Sphingobium yanoikuyae: one gene and its partner. Each later gene encodes a partner of the first gene's protein in a complex. Links are inferred from orthologs where the notes say so. Each region holds a gene or a part of one and is shown in the gene's direction. Other genes may lie near its edges. The genes, in order: HH800_RS14960 and xseA.

Region 1 (2,942 bases):
TGCTCCGACCACATGACCGAAAAGATCCCGAGTTCCGTCAGGTTCGGCTCGCGGCCGATCGCCTTCAGGACGCGATCATATTCTTCGGGGGACAGACCGTGCTCGGCAACGATCTGCGGGGTGATCTGGGGGGCGCTGCTGGACATGAGCGCGCCTTTAGACGCGTGGCGCGGGATTCACAATGGGGAGGCGGCGGCCAAGTCATGGCCGCCGCCCTTAAGTCGCTTAGCAGCTGCTGTTGCGGTCGATGGCGCGGCCAGCCAGGGCGCCGGCGCCAGCGCCGACGACGGTGCCGGTGGTGCGATCGCCGCGGGTGTCGACCGCGCGACCCAGCAGGGCACCGGCAACGCCGCCCAGCAGCAGGCCGGTGGTGCCGCCCGACTTGCGGCAGCGATAATCACCGCGATAGCCGCGACGGTCGGAATAGCGACCATGGTCATAATGGCGGTCGCCACGGTGCCAGCCACGGTCGTGGCCGCGGGCGAAGGAGGTCGCCGGAACAGCGGTGGCGACGGTTGCGGTCGCCAGGGCCATGGCGATCAGGCTCTTCTTGAAGTTCATGGGTCATCTCCTCGACCTGTTTATCTCTGGTACGAGGCTGTTCTGCCACCGGCTGGCTGGCAACATCCTGAACCGGCACGTTATCTGCCGTTCAGGAAAGGCGTCGGGCATGAAAAAAGGGCCGGTTCCTAGGGAAGAACCGGCCCCTGTCAGAAAAAAGACTCAGGCAATGCTGCGATCAGACGTGGCAGGCCTGCGCCGACTTGCCGGGGACGGTGATCGTCACGTCGTTGCCCGAACCCTTGACCTCATAACCACCTTCGGCGGTGAAGGGCTGGCCGGCTTCGGCAGCCTTCAGCATGGTGGGCGCGCCATTCTTTTCGGTGCGCAGGATCGCGCTCTTGTCGTCGCTCATATAGTCGACGAAGAACAGGCTGTTGTCCTTGCAGCGGAACTGCTTGTTGGCCTTGACCGACGGCGGCAGCTCGACCGGCGCGGCGTTGGCAAGCTGGGCAGCCATCGGATCGGCGGGGCCGCCGACGACTTCGGGTTCGTCACTCTTGTTGCAGGCCGACAGCATGGTCAGGCCGGCAACGGCGATGAGGGGGAGATAATATTTCATAGCGATCCTTTTATGTGCGCTTGCAACATTGTGCGTCAACGCAAAACTGCCCCAATTCCGCCACGCCTGTGCAGCGACGTCATGACGTTTGCGTGACAGCGGCGCTATTGACCCACTATTGAGCGGCCTTGGGTCTGCTGCCATGTCATCCGCGCTTGACCCCGTGGACAGGGGCGGTCAATGCAGGCGCATGGCTGAGGAAAATACCCCGCAAAAGGATCTGTCCCAATTGTCGTTCGAGGATGCGCTGCGCGCGCTCGAATCGATCGTTCGCCGGCTGGAAAGCGGCGATGTCCCGCTCGATGAGTCGATCTCGCTCTATGCCCAGGGTGAAGAACTGCGCAAGCGCTGCACCGAGCGGTTGCAGGCGGCCGAGGCGCGCATCAGCAAGCTGACCGTCGATGCCGGCGGCGCCATCACCGGCGCCCAGCCGTTCGGCGCGGATTGACCCACTGCATGGAACGGAGCGCGGCAGGAGCGCTGGTCGCCGCCCGTGCGGCAACGGTCGCGGCCGATATCGACCGGGCGTTCGACGCGCTGCTGGCGATCCCCGACGATCCACGCCATCGCCTCTATGAAGCGATGCGCCATGCCGCGATCGGGGGCGGCAAGCGGCTGCGGCCGCTGCTGGTGCAGGCGACCTGCGACCTGTTCAACATTTCCCGCGAATCCGCGCTGCGCGTCGGTCTCGCGATCGAATGCATCCATGTCTATTCGCTGGTGCATGACGATCTGCCGGCGATGGACAACGACGATATGCGGCGCGGCAAGCCGACCGTCCACAAGGCGTTCGATGAAGCAACCGCGATCCTGGCCGGCGATTGCCTCCATGATCTCGCCTTCGAAATCCTGGCCGACGAACAGACCCATCCCGATGCCTTCGTCCGCATTGACCTCGTCAAGGCACTCGCCGTCGCCAGCGGCCCGGCCGGCATGGCGGGCGGGCAGATGATGGACCTGGAGGCGGAAAAGACCCGCTTCGATCTCGCCACCGTCACCCGGCTGCAAAATCTCAAGACCGGTGCGCTGATCGGCTTCTGCGTCGATGCCGCCGCCATCATGGCGCGCATCCCGGTCGATGCGCGCACCGGCCTGCACGGCTATGCCCGCGATATCGGCCTCGCCTTCCAGATTGCCGACGACCTGCTCGATGTGGAGGGCGACGCGGCCCTCGCCGGCAAGGCGCTGGGCAAGGATGCCGCCGCCGGCAAGGAAACCTTCGTCTCGCTCCTGGGGGTAGACCGGGCGCGGGAACAGGGGCGTCTGCTCGTTGAACAGGCCAAGGCGCACCTGCACGGCCATGGCGCGGAGGCGGACCTGCTGCGCGCTATTGCCGACTATATTGTGGAGAGGGACCGCTAGATCATGAGCAAGTCGCGTATCGGTGTCTATCCCGGCACCTTCGATCCCATCACCCTTGGCCATATGGACATCATCCGCCGCGGCGCGAAGCTGGTCGACAAGCTGGTGATCGGCGTCACCACCAACATCAGCAAGTCGCCGATGTTTGCCGACGAGGAACGGCTGGACATGGTTCGCCGCGAATGTGCGGACATCGACACCGAAATCGTCGTCACCGGCTTCAACTCGCTGTTGATGGACTTTGCCGAATCGCAGGGGGCCAGCGTCATCATCCGGGGCCTGCGCGCCGTCGCCGACTTCGAATATGAATATCAGATGGCGGGCATGAACCAGCAGATCAACAGCCGGGTCGAAACCGTCTTCCTGATGGCCGACGTCTCCTTGCAGCCGATCGCGTCGCGCCTGGTCAAGGAAATCGCCCTCTATGGCGGGCCGATCCACAAGTTCGTCAGCCCCG
Region 2 (15,796 bases), 1.4 Mb from region 1 along the record:
GGCATTGCGCGCCTTGCCGGGCCTGGGCGCCTATACCGCCGCCGCCGTTGCCGCGATCGCCTTCGGCCGCCGCGCTGTGGTGGTCGATGCCAATGTCGAGCGGGTGGTCGCCCGCCTGTTCGCCATAGCGACACCGCTGCCCGCGGCCCGGCCGGCCATCCGCGCCGCTGCCGACAGCATCACGCCGGATCTGCGCGCAGGCGATTTTGCCCAGGCGATGATGGATCTGGGCGCCACCATCTGCACGGCGCGCAACCCCGCCTGCGGCATCTGCCCGCTGCGTCAGGATTGTGCGGCGGTGCGCACTGCCGATCCCGCTGCCTTCCCGGTCAAGGCGCCGAAAAAAGCCAAGCCCCATCGTCTCGGCCATGCCTGGTGGATCGAACGCAGCGATGGCCAGGTCTGGCTGGTGCGTCGTCCGGACAAGGGATTGCTGGGCGGCATGCGCGCGCTCCCCAGTTCCGAATGGAACGCCGCGCCCGACGCCACGCCGCCCTTCGCCGCGCAGTGGCAGACCATCGATCCGCCGGTCGCCCATGTCTTCACCCATTTCTCGCTGGCGCTCAGCGTCCACACTACCCATGTGGGGATGGACCATGTGCCGGCGGGCGCGGGCGAATGGTGGCCGCGCGCCCGGATCGGCGAGGCGGGGCTACCCACCCTGTTTGCGCGGGCAGCCGATGCGGCGATGAAGGAGATGACGGACGATGCACGGAACTGACCCAATGGCGCACGGCCTGCCCGGTTTCGTCGGCGGCACGCTCGACCGGGTCGACCATATCCGCAGCAATCCCGCGCTCCATGCGCAGGCCTTTGCCTCGCCCGACGCCCGGCTGCTGATCCTCGAAGGGCTGGAGCCGGTGACGGACGATCATGGCCTGGCCCTGGCGCCGCTTGGGCCCGATGCCCGGATCGAGCAGCATGTGCTGCTCGGCGTCGATCTGCAGGATCGCCCGATCTTCGCCCATTTGGTCGAGACGCTGGAACAGGGGCCCAACGCGACGCCGCGATCGCGTGGCCTCGCCGATCTCGTCTCCGCGTCCGATGTCGCGCTCTACGGCACCGCGCGCAGCCTCGTCTTCTGGCATGCCCGGCATCGCTTCTGCTCGGTCTGCGGTGGTCCGACCCATGCACACAAGGCCGGCTGGGCGCGTCGCTGCGGAACCTGCGCCTCCGAACATTTCCCGCGCGTCGATCCGGTTTCGATCATGCTCGCCGAGCATGAGGGCCGTGTCCTGCTCGGTCGCCAGCATAGCTGGCCGCCCGGCCGCTATTCCGCGCTCGCCGGCTTCATCGAACCGGGCGAGACGGTCGAGGAAGCGGTCGCGCGTGAATTGAAGGAGGAAGCCGGCATCACGGTCCATTCGGTCCGCTATGTGATGAGCCAGCCCTGGCCCTTTCCGTCCTCGCTGATGATCGCCTGCGTCGCCCAGTGCGACGATCCCGCGCTGACCCTGGACGAGACCGAGATCGAACATGCCTTCTGGTGCGATGCCGATGGCGTCGCCGCCGCGCTGGCGGGCGATCCCGACGCGCCCTTCCTCGCCCCGCCGCGCATGGCGGTCGCCTGGCATCTGCTCGATCATTGGCTGCGCGGCGCGGTTGCCCCGTCCGACGCAAGGGCGTAAGGCCCGGCTTCGTCTTCACTACAGGATCGATCTTCCTTTATGCTCAGCCTCGAAGAAGCCCAGTCGCGCGCGCAGGATCTGGTGACGGCGGCGCGCAAGGCGGGGGCGGACGCGGCAGACGCCATCTATGCCTGCAACGCCTCGACCACGGTGGCGGTGCGGCTCGGCGCGCTGGAGGATGTCGAGCGGTCCGAGGGCGAGGAGATCGGCCTGCGCGTCTTCATCGGCCAGCGCTCGGCCAGCATTTCCGCGTCGGACATGAACCCGGCGACGCTCGCCACCCTGATCGATCGCAGCATCGCCATGGCGCGCGAGGCACCGGAAGATCCCTATGCCGGCCTGGCGCCGGAAGATCGGCTGCTCAGGAAGCGCGCACCCTCGCTCGACCTGGTGGACGAGGAAGAGCCTGAACCCGCCGCGCTGCGCGAACGCGCGCTGATCGCGGAAGAAGCGGCGCGCAGCATTCCCGGCATCACCAACAGCGAAGGCGGCGGCGCTGCCAGCGGCCGCAGCCAGGTCGCGCTTGCCACCAGCCATGGCTTTGCGGGCGCCTATGCCGCGACCAACCATTCGACCTGGGCCAGCGTGCTTGCGGGCAGCGGCGCCGACATGCAGCGCGATCATGCCAGCCATGCCAGCCGCCATCTCAAGGATCTGGACGATGCTGAAGCAGTCGGCATGCGCGCCGGCCAGCGCGCGGTCGCCCGGCTCAATCCCGGCAAGGTCGACAGCGGCGTCATGCCGGTCATCTTCGATCCGCGCATCGGCTCCAGCCTGGTCGGCCATCTGATCGGCGGCATGGTCGGCCCGGCGATCGCCCGCCGCTCCAGCTTCCTGCTGGACTCGCTGGGCGAAACGCTGTTCGACAGCAGGATCACGATCATCGACGATCCGCTGCTGCTGCGCGGCCTGCGCTCGCGCCCGTTCGACGGCGAAGGACTGCCGGTCGAGCGTCGTGCGCTGATCGAGGAGGGCGTGCTGACCGGCTGGCTGATGGACAGCGCTTCGGCCCGCCAGCTTGGCCTGGAACCCACCGGCCATGCCAGCCGGGGCGGCGCCGGTGCGCCGGGTGCGGGCATCACCAATGTCCATATGGAAGCGGGCAGCCTGTCGGTCGGCGAACTGATGGCCGATGTGAAGCGCGGCATCTATGTCACCGAACTGATCGGCATGGGCGTCAATGGCGTCACCGGCGACTATAGCCGCGGCGCCGCCGGCTTCCTGATCGAAAATGGCGCGGTCGGTCCGGCCGTGTCGGAAATCACCATCGCCGGCAATCTGAAGGACATGTTCCGCACCCTGGTGCCGGCCAATGACCTGATGTTCCGCTATGCCATGAACGTGCCCACCCTGCGCGTTGACGGGATGACCGTTGCCGGCGGCTGAGCCCCTTTTGCCGGCCGTCGTCGCGGCGGTCACCGATGCGGCCGATCGCGCGCTGGCGCTATGGGCCGATGGCGAAACGCGCGTGCGCCAGTGGGAAAAGGTACCCGGTCACCCGGTCTGCGAGGCGGACCTGGAAATCGACGTCATGCTGCGCGAGCGGCTGGCGGCGATCGATCCGCAGGCCGGCTGGCTGTCGGAGGAGACGGCCGATACCGTGCATCGCCTGGGCGTATCGCGCGTCTGGGTGGTCGATCCGATCGACGGCACCCGCGACTATCTGCGCGGCAGGCCCGGCTGGGCGGTCTCGGTCGCCCTGGTCGAGGATGGCGCGGTCAGGCTCGGCATTCTGGCGGCACCCGCGCGCAAGGAATTGTGGATTGCGCAGGCAGGGCAGGGGGCGACCCGCAATGGCGTGCCGCTCCATGCCGGCAATCGTACGATGTTGCCTGGCGCCCGCGTGCCCGCCGATCAGCTGCCGCGCGCCGACCGCGATCTCGTCACCGTGGACAAGCCCAACAGCATCGCGCTGCGCATGGCGATGGTCGCCGCCGACGAGGCCGATCTGGTCGCCACCGTGCGTTGGGGCAATGAATGGGACGTCGCCGCTTCCGCCCTGATCGCGCAGGAGGCCGGCGCCATCGTCACCGACGCGCTGGGCGATCCGCTCGCCTTCAACCGGCCCCAGCCGGTCGCCTTCGGCCTGCTCTGTGCGGCGCCGGGCATCCATGCCGCCGCCGCCGCCCGCCTCGCGCCGCGTGCGAAGGAGATATTGGGCAAGGCCTGATCAGCCGGCGCAGGCTTTCACCGTCTGGGCGGGCAGCACCTCTTTCAGTCTAGCTCGCACCACATCGGCCCAGATGCGATAGCCCGCGGCGTTCATATGCACCTTGTCGGGCTGATAATTGTCGCCCAGCTTGCCGTCCTTCAGCAGTGGCGTGGTGATGTCGGCATAATAGACATTCTGCATGTGCGGGATCAGCCGCCGAGTCGCATCATTATAGATTTGCTGCTGCGGAAAGATCGCCCAGCGCCCCGGACTGGGCTTCATCGACAGGATGATGACCGGCACATTGCCCAGCATGTCGCTGCGCATCTCTAGGAAGCGGGCCATATCGTGGAAGATCGGCCGTAGCTGTCGCCCGCCCGCCAGGTCATTCTCGCCGGCATAGAGGATGATCGCCGCCGGTCTTGGCGTGCCCTGCTCGATATTGGCGAAACGCGGCAATATCTCGTTGAAGGTGGCGCTGTTGATGCCGCGATTATGCGCGACCCAGGGCGCCATATCCTGCTCCAGGCTGGTCCAGCGCTTGATCGACGAACTGCCCACGAACCACAGGGCGCACGGCCCTTCGCGCCCCTGCCCGTCGGGCAGGGTCTGGCTGGCATCGCGATAATGGGTGAAGGCGAACCAGCCCCCGACGATCACGCAAAAAATCGACAGGGCCAGCAGACGCTTGCCCAAAGCTGTATCCAGTCTCTGCAAGATGATGGCGACCCTCCTGCTAATGGCCGAAGTCTAAACGATATTTTCCTTAAGAAAAGATGGCTGCGACGGAATGATGCCATTGCGGATTTTAAGGGCTTGGCAATATTGTGACGCTATCGTTTCGATGGCAAATTTTGCGAGCATATCGTGACCAAGAACCCGTCGATCGACCTGCTGAAAGGCTTGCTGATCCTGCTCTTCATGGGCGGGCATGCGATGGAATTGACGCATCAGCAGCATGTCCTGCTGTGGATCGGCTCGGGTTTCCGCATGCCGCTGATGATCGGCATTTCCGGTTATCTGCTCAACGTCACCCGCACCCGCTCCATGCCGACCGGTGAGATGTTCAGCCGCTATGGCCGACGCATGCTGCTGCCCTGGGCGGTGGCGATGCTCGTCTATTGGCTGGCCAGCGGCGGCCTGCTTTCCTGGCAGACGCCGCTCGACCTGCTGCTGCGTCCGCCCTTTCATCTCTGGTATGTGCCGGCGCTATTCCTGTTGATCCTGGTGACCCGGCTGCTGCCGCTTTCGCCGCTCTTGCTGCTGGCGATTGGCGCGCCCGTCAGCCTGGCGACCATGTATAGTTTCGGCCTCGACCATGGTGCAGTGGGCGGCAGCCTGTTGTCGCCCGACAGCCGTTTCCTGCGCTACCCCGTCTATTTCTTCTTCGGCATGCTGATGGCTGAACGGGGCATGCCCAAACGCTATTTGTGGCCCGTGCTGCTGGTCGGGGCGCTGGGGCTGTTCTGGTGGTCGGATCTTTATGGAACCGGCAATGCGCTGGCCTTCGTGCCCGCCCGTTTGCTCATGTGTCTCGCGCTGATCGCGCTGCTGCCCAGCATCTCGGCGGTGCGCCTGCATTTCCGCCCGATCAACCGGATCGGGCGCGAAAGCCTGTTCTTTTATCTCTGGCATCCGCTGGTGATGGGGCTGGTGGCGATGCTCGACCCGCATGGCGCCGTCATCCTCGCCGGTGCGGTGCTGCTGCTCTACATCGCCAGCGCACTTGCGGGGCAGGGGCGATTGCCGCCCCTGTTGCTGGGCGCGGTGCCGCACCGCAGGCCGGCCCCGGTCGTCGCGCAACCGGAGCCGGCGGCGGTCACGGTTTAGATCTTGCCATATTTCGCTTCGAAGCCGGCAATGTCGCCGGCGGCGAGATATTTGGCCTGGTCGATCCACTGGTCGCGCACCGGCCGCCCCTTGAAATTGCCCAGCTTCGCGTCGATCGCGGCGATGTCGCTGTCGCTCCAGCCGGCGATCTGGGCATAGCGGGTAACGCCCAACTCGGTCAGCAATGCGCCCAGCTTGGGACCAACGCCCTTCAGCTTCAGCAGATCGTCGGCGTCATCGCTCGGTGCCGCGACGGCAGGCGATGCCGGGATCGGCGCAGGGGCCGGTTCGACGACAGGGGCGGGGGCGGGCGTTTCCTCGATCACCGGCTCGACTGCGACCGGCTCGGCGACCACGGGCTCGGCTACCGGCACCGGATCGGGCGTGGCCACCAGCGGCGCGACGACCGGCTCGGCAATCGGCTCGGCGGCCACGGGCGGTGCCACCGGCGCGGGGTCTTCCGCCACGGCCGACTTGCCCTTGCCCGACAGCAGGAACACCAGGCCGATCACGACCAGCAGCGCGATCAGCAGCCACAGGCCATAGTCCATGAAGAATTCCTGCATCGCCCTTTGCCTCCCGGAATGGATATGTCGCCCTATTTAAGGACGCTTGGCGGCGCGGGACAAGGGGGACATGTCCCGATCCCGCGCCGGTTTGGCCCTTATTGCGCCTCGCGGGCGACCTCGCGCCAGCCAATGTCGCGGCGGCAGAAGCCGGTCGGGAAGTCGACCGCGTCGACCGCGGCATAGGCGGCGGCCTGCGCCGCGCCCACAGTATCGCCGGTCGCGGTGACGTTCAGCACGCGCCCGCCATTGGCGACGATCATGCCATCCTTCTCCGCCGTGCCGGCGTGGAAGACGCGGGCGCCCTGTGCTTCGGCTGCGTCGATCCCCTTGATCGCGCCGCCCTTTTCCGGCGTGCCGGGATAGCCATTGGCCGCCATCACGATGGTCAGCGCGGTGCGATCGGCCAGCGTGACCGGCCCCTGCTCGGCCAGCTTGCCTTCGGCCACCGCCAGCAGCAATTCGACCAGATCGCCGTCGAAGCGCATCATCAGCACCTGGCATTCGGGGTCGCCGAACCGGGCATTATATTCGATCAGCTTGGGGCCTTCCTCGGTCAGCATCAGCCCGGCATAGAGCACGCCCGAATATGCCATGCCCTCGGCCGCCAGCGTCTCGACCGTCGGCTTGATGATCCGCTCGATCACCTGCGCCTCCAGTTCGGGCGTCAGCACGCGGGCCGGGCTGTAGGCGCCCATGCCGCCGGTATTGGGGCCAGTGTCGCCGTCGCCGACGCGCTTGTGGTCCTGGGCCGAACCGAAGGGCAGGATCGCGCTGCCGTCGGTCAGGGCAAAGAAGCTCGCCTCTTCGCCGGTCATGAACTCTTCCAGCACCACTTCCTCGCCGGCCTTGCCGAACGCGCCGGAGAACATGGTGTCGAGCGCGTCGAGCGCTTCCTGCCGCGTTTCTGCGATGATCACGCCTTTGCCGGCGGCCAGGCCATCGGCCTTGATCACCACGGGCAAAGTGAAATCGTCGAGCGCGGCGATCGCGCCATCCTTGCTGGTGACGCGGATGTAGCCGGCGGTCGGGATGTTGGCGCGCTGGCACAGATCCTTGGTGAAGCCCTTGGACCCTTCCAGCTGCGCCGGCTTCTTGTCGGGACCGAACACGGCGACGCCCATGGTGCGGAGGTTATCGGCCAGGCCGTCGACCAGCGGCGCTTCCGGCCCGATCACCACCAGCGCGATCGAATGGCGGGTGCAGAAATCCAGCACCGCGCGATGATCCGTCGCGTCGAGGTCGACCAGCGTGGCATGCTGGGCTATGCCGGGGTTGCCAGGCGCCGCATAAAGCGTCGAGAGGCGTGGCGATTGTGCCAGCTTCCACGCCAGCGCATGTTCGCGGCCGCCGCCGCCAAGCAGAAGGATGTTCATCTCGGCCATGTCCCCGGAATTTGATGCCTATGACAGTTCGGGCCGCCTGTTAGCCGAGGAAAGGGCGGGGGACAACGCGCCGCCGCTCAGTGTCAGCGAATTGTCGGGTCTGCTCAAGCGCACGGTCGAGGATCGCTTCGGCCATGTCCGCCTGCGCGGCGAGATTTCCGGCTTCAAGCGCGCGGCCTCGGGCCATCTCTATCTGGCGCTCAAGGACGACAATGCCGTGCTCGACGGGGTGATGTGGAAGGGCGGGGCGCAGCGGCTCGCCTTCCAGCCACAGGACGGGGTGGAGGTGATCGCCACCGGCAAGCTCACCACCTATCCCGGTCGCTCCAAATATCAGATCGTGATCGACCGGATGGAGCTGGCGGGCGAAGGCGCGCTGATGGCGCTGCTCGAAAAGCTCAAGGCCGAGCTCGCGGCCGAAGGGCTGTTCAACCGCGATCGCAAGCGCCGCCTGCCCTTCCTGCCGCGCACCATCGGCGTCGTCACCTCGCCCACCGGCGCGGTGATCCGCGACATTCTCCACCGCCTGGCGGATCGCTGCCCGACCCAGGTGCTGCTCTGGCCGGTGCTGGTCCAGGGGCAAGGCGCAGCCGAACAGATTGCCCGCGCCGTGCGCGGCTTTTCCGCCATGGACGGCAGCGGCCCGCTGCCCCGGCCCGATCTCGTCATCGTCGCGCGCGGCGGCGGCTCGATCGAGGATCTGTGGAGCTTCAACGAGGAAATCGTCGTCCGCGCGGTCGCCGAATGCTCGATCCCGACCATTTCGGCGGTCGGGCATGAAACCGACACGACCTTGTGCGATTATGCCGCCGATATGCGTGCGCCCACACCGACCGCTGCCGCCGAAATGGCGGTGCCGGTCCGCGCCGAACTGCTGGCGATGCTGGGTGAAATGGGCCTGCGCTCGGGCCGGGCGGTGCGGCGCGGGGCGATGCAGGCGCGCGAACGGCTGGAGATGCAGGCGCGGCTGATGCCGACGCCCGACACCCTGCTCGCGCCGCAGCGGCAGCGGCTCGACCTTCTGTCCGACGGTCTCAACAGCGGCCTGCGCCACCGGCTCGCCGACGCCCGCGCCCATCTGGGCCAGGTCAGTGGCGCGCTACGCCCGGCCTTGCTGCGCCAATATGTCAGCCGCGCGGCCGAGCGGGTCGACCGGTTGCGGTTGCGCCCCGACTATCTGACCCGCGTCTATCGCGACCGGGCGACCGCCTTCGATCGCCTCTCGCGCCTCTTCACCTCGGTCAATCCCGATCTGCCGTTGCAGCGCGGCTTTGCTCGGGTGATGGCGGGCGATCGGCTGGTCCGCTCGGTCACCGATGCGCAGGCCGTGGGCCAGGTCAGCCTGCACTTCGCCGATGGCGCCGTGGCCGCCGCGATCGACACCGCCGCGCCCCTTGAGGCCGCGCCCGCGCCCGCTATATCCGCCCCATCCCGTCCCGCGCGCAAACCGCGCGACACCGTCGAAGGCGGCCAGCAGGATCTCTTCTCCTGATGCGCCGCAGAAAGGCCTGATTCATGTTGATGTCCAACCGCGACCGCCCGGCCCGGCTGCATTATATGCCCTACAGCTTTCGCGTGCTGCAGGCCGGCGACCATGTGCTGTGCGCCATATCCGGCCAGCGCATCCCGCTGGAGGATCTGCGCTACTGGTCGATCACCCGCCAGGAACCCTATGCCAGCGCGGCTTTGTCGGTCGAGGCGGAGCTGAAGGCACGCGCCGCCGGATGACCCGCCGGCTCGCCGCTTTGCTGGTCCTCACCGCGCTGCCGCTTGCCCCGGCGATGCTGCGCGCGGCGCCGACGAGTGTGGCTGGACCCGATTTCATCCTGTCCGGTCCGGCGATCCAGGGCGGCACTTTGCTCGGCACCGCGCCGGCCGGCACGGTCGCGCTGCATTTCGGCGACCAACTGGTTCCGGTCGATGCCGATGGCCGCTTCCTGGTCGCCTTCGATCGCGATGCGCCGCCACCTGCGAAGCTCAGCGCGCGCCTGTCGGACGGCCGGGTGGTCGATCGCGCCCTGACCGTCGCACCGCGCGAATGGCGGCTGGAGCGGATCAATGCGCCGCTGCGCCCGACGAAAAGCAGCGAGGCCTTCCTCGCCCTGCGCAAGCCCGAACTGGAGCAGATCGCTGCCGCCCGTGACAAGGTGACGGACGCGCAGGGCTGGCGCCAGACCTTCATCTGGCCGCGCCTCGGCCGGATTTCCGGCCTGTTCGGGTCGCAGCGCATCTATCAGGGCCAGCCGGGCGCCTATCATGGCGGCGTCGATGTTGCTGGCGCGACCGGTGAGCCGGTAGTGGCGCCGGCGGACGGGGTGGTGATCCTGGCCGCCGATCATCCCTTCACGCTGGAGGGCAATCTGCTGATGATCGACCATGGCCATGGCCTCAACAGCGCCTTCCTGCATCTGTCGCGGATCGACGTGAAGCCCGGCGACCATGTGGCACAGGGGCAACGCATCGGCGCGATCGGCGCCACAGGCCGCGCCACCGGCCCCCATCTTCACTGGGGCATGAAATGGAACGACGCGCGCATCGACCCGCTGCTGCTCGCCGGGCCGATGCCGCAGGCGCGATAGGGATCAGCCGACGCGCTTCACCCGCACGGCGCGTCCACCCTCGACCTTGCCCAGGAAGCTGCCAATGGCGCCGCGCTTGATCTCGATCATGTTGCCCGGCTTTGGATCACGACCGGTAACGGCTTCGGTGGTCATCCACTGCGCGCCATCCTCCAGGGTGATCAGCCACTTGCCATAGCCCATGCTCTTCACCGCTGAAATCTTCGCTTCGATCTGCGACAGACCTTCGGCTTCGGGCGTGTCCGCCTTGTCATCATCGTCGCCCAGGAACGGCAATTTGGGGAAGGAGAAGCCGAACAGGGTCCGCCTGGTCTTGGTCAGTTCGCTCTTGTCGAGCACGACCACTTCGTCACGCTGCGCCGCGCCATCCATAGCGGCAACCTGTCGATCGAAACAGGCCAGGCGGGTCTTGTCGTCCGGGATTTCACGACATTGCAAAAGGTCCGTGAAAATTTCGGGCTTGGGCTGCTGGCGGGGTGCGGCGATGCTTTGGGTTGTCGCCAGGCAAAGGGAAAGGGTCAGAAATAGGCTTGAAATGGCCTTGATGCGCATGATTCTTTCTCGCTCGCCGGATGAGGGCCGCAGCATGCACCGGCCTGAAGGAAGGTCAAGGGCGGCCGGACTGGCGCAGCGCAGATGGGTGCAAGGTCATATTATGATCGCTGATTTGCTCGCAAATGCAGCATTGCTGCAATCATTTCAATCACCGTGAAATTATCTTGCTTAGCAGGTGTAAAATTGCGGTTGTTACGCCTTGTTGCATTTTTGATACAGCCCTGTCCAAAAGCGGCAAACTACGATTTCCCGCGCTTTACAGCAGCTTTCCCACCGCGCAGGTTCCGCCAATCCGTACGGGGGGATCGCTGTCGGGCACCTTATCCCCTTGTAGGTACACATGAAGGCAGGTGACTGCCCAACTCCAGAGCAAGGGACTGGAAACGTGAAGACATTTTCGAAGAGGGCACTGCTGCGTGCCAGCGCCGCTCCGGCGATCCTCGGTGCGTCGCTGATCGCGACGGCCGCGTTCGCGCAGGATGCGCCGCAGGCCGCCGATGCGGAAGCCGCCGACACCATCATCGTCACCGGCTCGCTGATCAAGAATCCGAACCTGGCCCAGTCGACCCCGGTCCTGGCCACCACGTCGGACGAAATCGACCTGCGCCAGAGCAACAACGCGGAACAGCTGCTCCGTGAAATTCCGGGCGTCGTTCCCAGCATCGGTTCGGCCGTGAACAACGGTAACGGCGGTGCCTCGACCCTCAACCTGCGTGGTCTGGGTTCGAACCGCAACCTCGTCCTGATCGACGGCCGTCGCATGGTGCCTTATGGCCTTGGCGGCGTTTTCGATCTTAACAACGTCCCGCTGGCCCTGGTCGAGCGCGTTGACGTGCTGACCGGTGGCGCATCGACCACCTATGGCGCCGACGCCATCGCCGGCGTGGCCAACTTCATCCTGAAGAAGGACTTCTCGGGCTTCGAAGCCAATGTGTCGGAACAGCTGACCGATGACGGCGACGGTAACACGCTCCGTGCCGATGTCACCATGGGCGCGAACTTCGACGACGGCCGCGGCAACGCCGTGTTCAGCATCGGTTACCAGGAAGTCGATCCCGTCTATCAGGGCGCGCGTTCCTTCTCGGACACCTATCTGGAATCCTATCTGGCCGAATGTACCTCGTGCCAGGGTTCGGGCACGTCCACGCCGACCCGCATGTCGGTCCCTGGTCGCGGTACGCTGCAGATCGGTCCGGATGGCAATTCGCTGGTTCCGACCTACCAGACCTACAACTTCAACCCGTTCAACATCTTCCAGACGCCGTTTAAGCGTTTCAACATGTTCGGTTCGGCCAATTACGAGATCAGCGACTCGGTCAAGGCCTATACCCGTGGCATGTTCTCGAAGAACACGGTCAACACCATCATCGCTCCGTCGGGTGCCTTCGCCCTTTCGGTCGTGGTTCCCTACAGCAACCCCTATCTGACCGATGGCATCCGCAACCAGTTCTGTACCGCGAATGGCCTGACCACCGCACAGTGCTCGGCCGCTGCCGCCGCAACCGATCCGACCAGCGCCGACTACCGCACCTTCAACACCACGATCTCGCGTCGTGCGGTCGAAGCCGGTCCGCGTATCTCGGAATTCAAGACCACCTTCTTCGACTATGCACTGGGCTTCCAGGGCGACATCGGCTCGCACCTGAGCTGGGACGTCGGTGGCTCCTATGGTGAATCGGAGCAGGTTCAGACGCAGAAGGGCTACACGCTCAACTCGCGCTTCCGTCAGGCGCTGCTGGCGACCAACACCACCACCTGTCTGACCGACACCAATGGTTGCGTTCCGGTCAACATCTTCGGCCCGACCGGCTCGATCACCCAGGACATGGTCGACTATCTGAGCGCCAACAGCCAGATCACGACCAAGACCACCCTGGCCCAGGCGCACGCCACCCTGAGCGGTGACTTCGGCGTGACCTCGCCGCTGGCTTCGAACCCGATCGGTTTCGCCGTCGGTGGCGAATATCGCAAGTACACCGCATCGATCGAATCCGACATGCTGTCGCAGGCGAACGATCTGGGCGGCGCTGGCGGTGCCCAGCCGAACGTCGACGGTGGCTTCGACGTCTATGAAGCCTATGGCGAACTGATTGCCCCGCTGATCGAGGACCGTCCCTTCGCGAAGCTGCTGTCGGTCGGCGCTGGCGTTCGTTACTCCAGCTACTCGGTCGACGCACCGACCAGCCCGAGCTACGACACCTGGACCTACAAGTTCGAAGGCAGCTGGGCTCCGGTCGCTGACCTGAAGTTCCGCGGCAACTATTCGCGCGCCGTCCGTGCGCCGAACGTTTCGGAACTGTTCACGCCGCTGACCACCGGCCTGACCAACCTGGCTACTGACCCCTGCGCCGGCAGCGCCCCGCTGGGTAACGCCAACCTGGCCGCGATCTGCGTCGCTCAGGGTGCGCCCGCTGACACCATCGGCTTCATCGAACAGCCCTCGGCTGCTCAGGCCAATGCCTCCAGCGGCGGCAACCTGAACATCAAGCCGGAAACCTCGGACAGCTGGGGCGTCGGTGCGACCTTCACGCCGACCTTCCTGCCGGGCTTCAACGCCACCATCGACTATTACAACATCAAGGTGAAGGACGCGATCACGACCCCGACCCCGGGTGACGCGATGGCAGCCTGCTTCGACAACATCACGGCCGCCAGCGCCACCAGCGCAGCCTGTACCGTTATCGGCCGCGCCGAAGACGGCAGCCTGAACGGTACCGCAACCGGTCTGTATCTGCCGCTGTCGAACCTGGGCAAGCTGAAGACCGACGGCATCGACCTGTCGTTGAACTACAAGCATGAGTTCGACTTCGCGACGCTGACGCTGGGCTTCAACGGCAACTGGACCAACAGCTCGAAGTTCCAGGCGACCCCGACCTCGCTGAACCGCGAATGCGTCGGCTACTACTCGGTCAACTGCGCTTCGATCCAGCCGAAGTTCCAGTGGTCGCAGCGCACTACCTTCACCTTCGGTGATGTCGATCTGTCGCTCCTGTGGCGCCATATCGACAGCGTGAAGTTCGAACCGCAGCAGCTGGCCGACGATATCGCTTCGGGCATCGACGCGGGTTGCACGGACCCGGCCGGTGCGGATCCGGATGGCTGCACGATCGATCCGCAGTTCCGCAAGATCAAGGCTTACGACTATTTCGACCTGACGGCCCGCGCCGCCGTGTCGGACAACGTGACCCTGACCTTCACCGTCATGAACATGTTCGACAAGAAGCCCCCGATCGTCGGTGGTTCGGCAGGTTCGACCAGCTACAACAGCGGCAACACCTATCCGTCGACCTATGACGCTCTGGGCCGCAAGTTCGCTGTCAGCGCGAAGATGAAGTTCTGATCCTGATCGGAACCATCTGAACAAAAAGAGAGGCGGATCGCAGGATCCGCCTCTTTTTTATTGTCCAATCGATATTGCCTCAGCGCTGGGCCTGTGGGCGTCTTATCCGGTCAGGCCATGGTCCATTTGCATAGGCACGTCGAAACGCGTCGCCAGTTCTTCGGCCCAGTGCAGCACCATCGCGATCTCCTCGCCATGGGCGGCGATCGCCTGCCTCTTGTCATCGTTGCGCCGCTCGGCGCCAAAGGCGTTGCCTGTCTTGCTGTCAGTGGTGAAGGCGGGGCCGGCCAATATCGCATCGATCCCGCCATCGTCGATCGACAGGCGGAAATGGCGGATCAGTTCCGCCATGCTGCCGGCCGGGTCAGCCATCAGCCGGTCGCTGTCCAGGGATCGTACGCGATCGGGGCCCAGCGATTGCAGCAGCGCGGCAAATTGCGCTTTCTGGGCAAGCCATCCCACCGCTGCCGCCTGCAGGTCGGTCAGTTCCAGATAGTCGCTCTGTTCAAAACCGAAGGGAATGGCGCCGTCGCGTATCTGCTTGATCAGCAATGCCCGCGCCCAGCGACGGCTCCACAATCCCTTGCGGGCGATGGAGGAGAGATATTGTTCCAGCGGCGCGTAAAGCAACAGCGCCTTCGCATCCGGCTTCATCGCCATCATCGCCGGGATCAGTCCGTTGACGATATTGGACGGCTTGATGATCATGGCTTCGCCCACCGCGAACGGACGGGCAAGCAGGCCCAGTCCCTGGTCCATCACCATCGCAATCTGCCGTCCTGTGCCCCCCCGATGGCGCCAGCCGACCATGTCGTTCAGCAGCACCGGTTCCTTCAGCGTCGAAGCCATGCCCGGCCGATCCAGCGCGCGCGCCAGCAGCGTCGAGCAGCAATAGGCCGAATGAAAGATGAAGTGGATGGGCGCCGGCGCGGGCGCCTCGGCCAGCATCGCGCTGCGGCTGATCACCAATGGCGGATCGGGCTTCAGATATTCGTCGGTCAGGAACGTCGCCGACGCGCGCTGTTCGCGGTCCACATGGATCAGGTGAATCTGGTCCTGTCGTTCATCATAGCGATGCGCCAGCCAGGCCGGATTGCGGGCGATCGCGCCCATGTCGGTGACCTTGTCGTTCATTGCCGGAGCCATCGCATGCTCCCCTTGGAACGACAAGCGTCGGCCCGCCGATTTCGGGTTGCCGGATGGCCGGCCCTTGGGCAGTTTCGGTGCAGGGGGAATGATGATGACGATAATGGTGGAAGATTATTTGCGCGCGGCAGATGGTGCGCGCAGCCGGGGGGATCGCGCCGAGGAAGCGCGCCAGTTGGACGCCGCATTGCGGCAGGCGGACAATTCGCCGCAACTGCTCAACCGGCGCGGCATGCTGGCGCTGACGATGGGGCAGGCGAAAGAAGCCTTTGGCTTTTTCGAGCAGGCGGCGCAGCTTGATCCGAAGGAGCCGGCGCTGTGGATGAATCTTGCGACGGCGGCCCGCGGTGCGGGGAACAGCGATGGCGAACGCCGGGCGCTGGAACAGGTGGTCACGCTCGACCAGACTCACTTCATGGCCCAGCTGAGGCTCGCGGAATGGGAGGAGCGGGCAGGAGAATTGGCCGCTGCGACCCAGCGCTGGGGCAACGTCCTGGCACTGGCGTCGGGATATGAGGATCTTCCATCCGCGCTCACTGATCGGCTGGCCGAGGCGCGGGCCTTCGTTGCCCAGCGCATGTCGGGCTTCGCGCAGGAAATGGATGCCGCGCTTCA

What was found.
Region 2: the proteins of HH800_RS14960 (region 1) and xseA are in contact, whole or in part, in a cryo-EM structure (PDB 8TXR), measured with the Escherichia coli proteins. The link is inferred for Sphingobium yanoikuyae from one-to-one orthologs.

Annotation. Positions count from the first base shown.
Region 1 is NZ_CP053021.1:3,075,587-3,078,528, reverse strand. It holds HH800_RS14960 (exodeoxyribonuclease VII small subunit), read left to right. Parts: upstream 1-1,313; coding sequence 1,314-1,571; downstream 1,572-2,942. Other genes in the region: coaD (pantetheine-phosphate adenylyltransferase), read left to right, coding at 2,489-2,942; HH800_RS14955 (polyprenyl synthetase family protein), read left to right, coding at 1,580-2,485; HH800_RS14965 (hypothetical protein), read right to left, coding at 740-1,123; HH800_RS14970 (glycine zipper 2TM domain-containing protein), read right to left, coding at 226-561; purL (phosphoribosylformylglycinamidine synthase subunit PurL), read right to left, coding at 1-146. UniProt on the Escherichia coli protein: Bidirectionally degrades single-stranded DNA into large acid-insoluble oligonucleotides, which are then degraded further into small acid-soluble oligonucleotides.
Region 2 is NZ_CP053021.1:4,485,223-4,501,018, forward strand. The notes cover bases 6,898-9,806. They hold xseA (exodeoxyribonuclease VII large subunit), read left to right. Parts: upstream 6,898-7,559; coding sequence 7,560-9,053; downstream 9,054-9,806. Other genes in these bases: purD (phosphoribosylamine--glycine ligase), read right to left, coding at 6,898-7,552; HH800_RS21700 (DUF2093 domain-containing protein), read left to right, coding at 9,077-9,289; HH800_RS21705 (M23 family metallopeptidase), read left to right, coding at 9,286-9,806. In the rest of the region: mutY (A/G-specific adenine glycosylase), read left to right, coding at 1-721; nudC (NAD(+) diphosphatase), read left to right, coding at 708-1,628; HH800_RS21665 (TldD/PmbA family protein), read left to right, coding at 1,668-3,014; HH800_RS21670 (3'(2'),5'-bisphosphate nucleotidase CysQ), read left to right, coding at 3,001-3,798; HH800_RS21675 (GDSL-type esterase/lipase family protein), read right to left, coding at 3,799-4,497; HH800_RS21680 (acyltransferase family protein), read left to right, coding at 4,648-5,610; HH800_RS21685 (hypothetical protein), read right to left, coding at 5,607-6,176; more of purD, read right to left, coding at 6,275-6,897; more of HH800_RS21705, read left to right, coding at 9,807-10,140; HH800_RS21710 (hypothetical protein), read right to left, coding at 10,144-10,692; HH800_RS21715 (TonB-dependent receptor), read left to right, coding at 11,081-14,035; HH800_RS21720 (hypothetical protein), read right to left, coding at 14,138-15,169; HH800_RS21725 (aspartyl/asparaginyl beta-hydroxylase domain-containing protein), read left to right, coding at 15,273-15,796. UniProt on the Escherichia coli protein: Bidirectionally degrades single-stranded DNA into large acid-insoluble oligonucleotides, which are then degraded further into small acid-soluble oligonucleotides.